Regions from separate parts of the Pseudoalteromonas sp. L1 genome, predicted to be linked through region 1. Evidence: predicted binding sites of a transcription regulator. Region 1 holds the regulator's gene; the other holds the start of a gene.
What was found. The regulator sigma-54, encoded in region 1, starts transcription at its own class of promoters, with help from an activator protein. The targets are predictions, from matches to a motif close to GTTGGCACGNNNNTNGNNT.
Positions count from the first base shown of each region.

Region 2: L3V38_RS00215 (EF-hand domain-containing protein) is a predicted target of sigma-54. The motif match lies at 1,400-1,418, and genes of this name have one in related genera.

Region 1 is NZ_JAKKCT010000005.1:284,961-287,165, reverse strand. Features, by position in the region: gene ptsN (PTS IIA-like nitrogen regulatory protein PtsN) at 1-238, opposite strand, end outside; gene hpf (ribosome hibernation promoting factor) at 242-529, opposite strand; gene L3V38_RS16420 (RNA polymerase factor sigma-54) at 556-2,052, opposite strand; gene lptB (LPS export ABC transporter ATP-binding protein) at 2,161-2,205, opposite strand, start outside.
Region 2 is NZ_JAKKCT010000001.1:48,708-50,912, forward strand. Features, by position in the region: gene L3V38_RS00195 (amidohydrolase) at 1-222, opposite strand, end outside; gene L3V38_RS00200 (EF-hand domain-containing protein) at 328-561, opposite strand; gene L3V38_RS00205 (EF-hand domain-containing protein) at 568-801, opposite strand; gene L3V38_RS00210 (hypothetical protein) at 902-1,129, opposite strand; gene L3V38_RS00215 (EF-hand domain-containing protein) at 1,139-1,366, opposite strand; gene L3V38_RS00220 (HAMP domain-containing sensor histidine kinase) at 1,678-2,205, shown strand, end outside.

The DNA of each region.
Region 1 (2,205 bases):
TAAACGCATGTGGTTTATCAGCACCCGACATACGGCCATGCGGAATAGCAATGCCTCTACCAATTCCTGTACTCCCCAACTTTTCTCGATTGAGTAAAGCATTAAGAATATCTTGCTGCGATAGATGAGGAAGCTGCTCATGAGCGAGTTCGCTGATAAATTCGAGAATTCTTTTTTTGCTATTAAAAAGGACCGCAGCTTTGCTGCAGTCCTGGCTAGTAAGTGAACTAAGTTTCATAATTTAGTGTCGAGCTAATTTCTCTTTGTGTTTAATAACTTGGCGATCAAGCTTATCAATTAGCGAGTCGATGGCCGCGTACATATCTTGATGCTCTGTAGAGGCAAACAGTTCGCCTCCGTTTACATGTAAAGTTGCTTCTGCTTTTTGACTTAATTTTTCTACATCTAGAATGACATGAACATTATTAATATGATCAAAATGCCTTTCTAGTTTCGCAAACTTGGTGTTTACATAGTCTTTTAATGAATCTGTGATTTCTACATGACGACCAGTTAGGTTTAGTTGCATAAGCATTTTCCTTCTATGTAAAACGTCTAAATCAAGCTTTTACGCTGATTAGACGGCGGTATTGCTAGAGACTCTCGGTATTTTGCAATTGTACGTCTAGCTACTTTAATTCCTTGCTCAGCCAATATATCTGCAATCTTACTGTCACTCAATGGCTTCGCTGAGTTTTCTGCGGCAATAAGCTTTTTGATTAAAGCGCGTATTGCCGTTGATGAACACTCGCCACCATTTTCTGTGCTGACGTGGCTTGAGAAGAAATATTTCAACTCAAAAATACCCCTTGGGGTATGCATATATTTTTGCGTTGTTACCCGTGAAATCGTCGATTCATGCATTTCGACCATTTCAGCGACATCATTTAGCACCATCGGCTTCATCGCTTCTGGGCCGTGTTCAAAGAAAGCTTGTTGTTGTTGAACAATACAGTTCGTTACTTTTAATAAAGTATCATTCCGGCTCTCTAAGCTTTTAATAAACCACTTAGCTTCTTGCAGATGAGAGCGAATAAACTGGCTGTCACTGCTTGATTTTACAGAGCGTGACATAGCCGCATACTGGCTGTTTACTCTGATCTTTGGCATACAGTCAGGGTTTAGCTCAACCACCCAACGACCTTTTACTTTTTTTACCGATACATCAGGTATGACGTATTCAGACTCTTCACGTACGATGCTATCTGCAGGCTTAGGGTTCAAGCTATGGATAAGCGTCATCACTTCTTTAAGCTCGTTTTCTTTAAGCTTAGTCTTTTTCATCAAAGTACGATAGTCGCGACTTGCTAATAATTCGATGTGCTCAGATAAAACCATTTTAGTTTCAGCCAAATAAGGTGTATCTGCATCGAATTGACGAAGTTGTATACATAGGCACTCTTGTAAGCTGCGAGCACCAATGCCGACAGGATCAAATAACTGTATTCTTTTTAAGACCGCTTCGACTTCATCAAGTTCTATTTCTTCTTCATCATCATTTTGATTAAAGCTTTCAACAATATCCTCACAACTCACAGTTAAAATACCTGAGTCATCGATAGCTTCGACTATAGCAACAGCAATTGCTTCGTCGGTCGGACTAAATGGAGTCAACTGTAGTTGCCACATCAGGTATTCATGGAGAGTTTCGGTTGACGCACCTTGGTAAATAGACTCATCTTCTGGCATTGGCCCTGACGAGGTTGAAGGGGCTGCACTCATGTACTCATCCCACGTGACATCCATTGCTAGGTCGTCACTGACGGTATCTTTATTGAGTGCATCACTGCTTTCTTGCTCGTATTCACTTGGTGCTTCTTCTGCTGTAGCTGCGACTTGTGAATCATCAGAGTCAGATTTTTGTTCGTTTTTACCGATCGCTTCTTCATTATAATCCGCTTCTTCCACTTCAAGCAGAGGATTACTATCAAGCGCTTCTTGTATTTCTTGCTGGAGATCCAATGTACTAAGCTGCAATAAGCGAATGGCTTGTTGCAGTTGTGGAGTCATTGTAAGTTGCTGGCCCATGCGCAGCTGTAATGATTGCCTCATGTATCCCTAACAATCCTTTTAAATCATTTATTGATACTACTTTGAGTCAATATCAATATGTTGTCATTATTGTAAGTCTAGCAGATGCTCTAGTCGGTGGTGTATTGGTTACAACCTGAATTGCTCGCCTAGATAGACATCGCGTACCGTTTG
Region 2 (2,205 bases), on a different contig from region 1:
CAAAGTCGCCTGCTCACCATCAAAGGCTGTTGCATCAGGATAGCTGGCTTTTAAGGAGTCATTACCTGTTTTAACCACCTTGCCATCTTTGATGACCAATGTTGAAAACTGTTTGGTATCCCCTTTATAGGTCGGTGTGTAGCCATTGACGTTATAGATAACCGTTGTGTTTGCAAAACAGGATAGTGATGCTGATGCGAGTAAGCCGATGATGAATTTCATAATTGTCTTGTTTTTATTGATTTATAAAAACAGTATCAGAGTTGTAATAAACTGCAACTACTTGAACAAAAATGACAGGGGAAGGGTGCTTGGCACACCCTTAATTTATTTGCTAGCGTAAACTTCAAACTCTGCGAGTGATAACTTGTTATCTTTGTCTTTATCGTAACTTTGAAAACGAGACCAAAGTGCTGGGTCTCGTGCTGATTCAGAGCGACTTAAGTAGCCGTCATCATTGCGATCAAGTTGTTTAAACTTCTCACCAATACTGCCAGAGGCTAAGCTCATAGTACTAAAAAGAAAACATGAAACTAAGCTGGTGATGGTTAATCTTGTCATTGTTTGTTAGCTCTTACTTGTTAAATAATTTTTAAACTCAAGGAGTGATATGCGCTTGTCATTATCTGTATCCCACTGACTTATACGCTTTTTAAGATGAGGCTGAGGCGTAAGTTCGTCAGGGCTTAAATAGCCATCTTTATTCTTGTCGAGATGATTAAAACGTTGTTTTACATCTAATGCAAAGCTATTAAAGCTAAAAGTCATAAGGATTAGTGAAATAACTGAGACTATTTTCATACTGCGCTCCTTGTTAGTGAAAGTGCTTGCCATAATTTAATTCCCAAAATTAAATCCGTTTACACACTCCCTCAGGGATTATGGCAAACACTTTAAGTCGTTAAAGTTTGAATTTCTCAAACTCTTGCTCTGATAAAACCTGATCGTCATTTTTATCTAGATCAGCAAATTGCTTCAGTAAGTCATCATGTTGTGTGGCTTCTGTAAGCGAAATTTCACCATCGGCATTCGTATCAAATTTAGCGAAACGTACGTCCATTTGTGATGCTAAAACGGTTGCGCTGATCACTAAAAACATCAGCGAGAAAGCGGCAATAAGTTGTTTCATTACAATCTCCTATTGAACAAACAATTGAAATTCTGAAAAAGAAATTTGGCCATCTTGATTCGTATCAATTTGTGAAAAGTTGTCGTGTAACAACGCGTCTTCCGATGCCTCTGATTCACTTAAAGTGCCGTTACTGTCTTTGTCCAGTTCTTTAAAAGAATCATTTAAGTTAAGGGCATACGTGGTTGTTGAAATACAACACACAACCGTCAGCATAGTAAGGGCCAATTTCTTCATTTTAATTCCTAAGAAAATTAATTATTTACTCTAATACAAAAACAATGCCAAAGTTAAAAGTTGTTGATTATCATGTTGTTATGTGTTTTTTAGCGTGTGTCGGTAGAAATTCTTACATGGTTTTGTGTCTTTTTTGCAACGGGAAAATAAATTTTTAAATTTAACCTTTTAAAATCAGTTGTTTAGTTTGTCTCCAAATTGCAACGATATTGATTTTTTAGTGAAAATAGTGCTGAATTTCAGATAAAATTCAGCCAGTGTATAACTTAACTCATAGATAATTTATACCTGTCACACCTTGAAGGAAACCTATGCAAAGGCAAGCTAGCAATAAGTTTAAACATCTACTCGATTGGCGTCCCAATTTAATCGGGCAATTTGTGTTTAGTACTCTTTTATCATTATTGCCTTTATCTTTGGTTGTGATCCTATTTTTAAATGCGCTCAACAAGCAGCTTGCTGTCACACAAAAAATAGTGAGCGATAACTACTTAGTAACCAAAACATTTAATAGTCTTAAGCAGGACCTAAATAGCCTTGAGAGAGCAACAAGGCAAAACTGGGTGTTGAAAAGTGAATCACTTGACACCTTAATTGCAAATAAATGGCAGTCATCTTTGCAAAGCATTGATGAACTAATTTTTTTGAGTCCCTCACCTGATTACGTTAACCAATGGCAGCAGCTAGCCGATGTGTTGAGTTTTGCTCAGCAACACTTGGTACATGAACAAAAACAAGATGGTGAGCTGTTTGCACCAGCCAGTAAACTGATTGCAGAGCAAACGGTGTGGCTACGTGATCAGAATGAATTACGCATCACGAAAAACCAACAACATTTA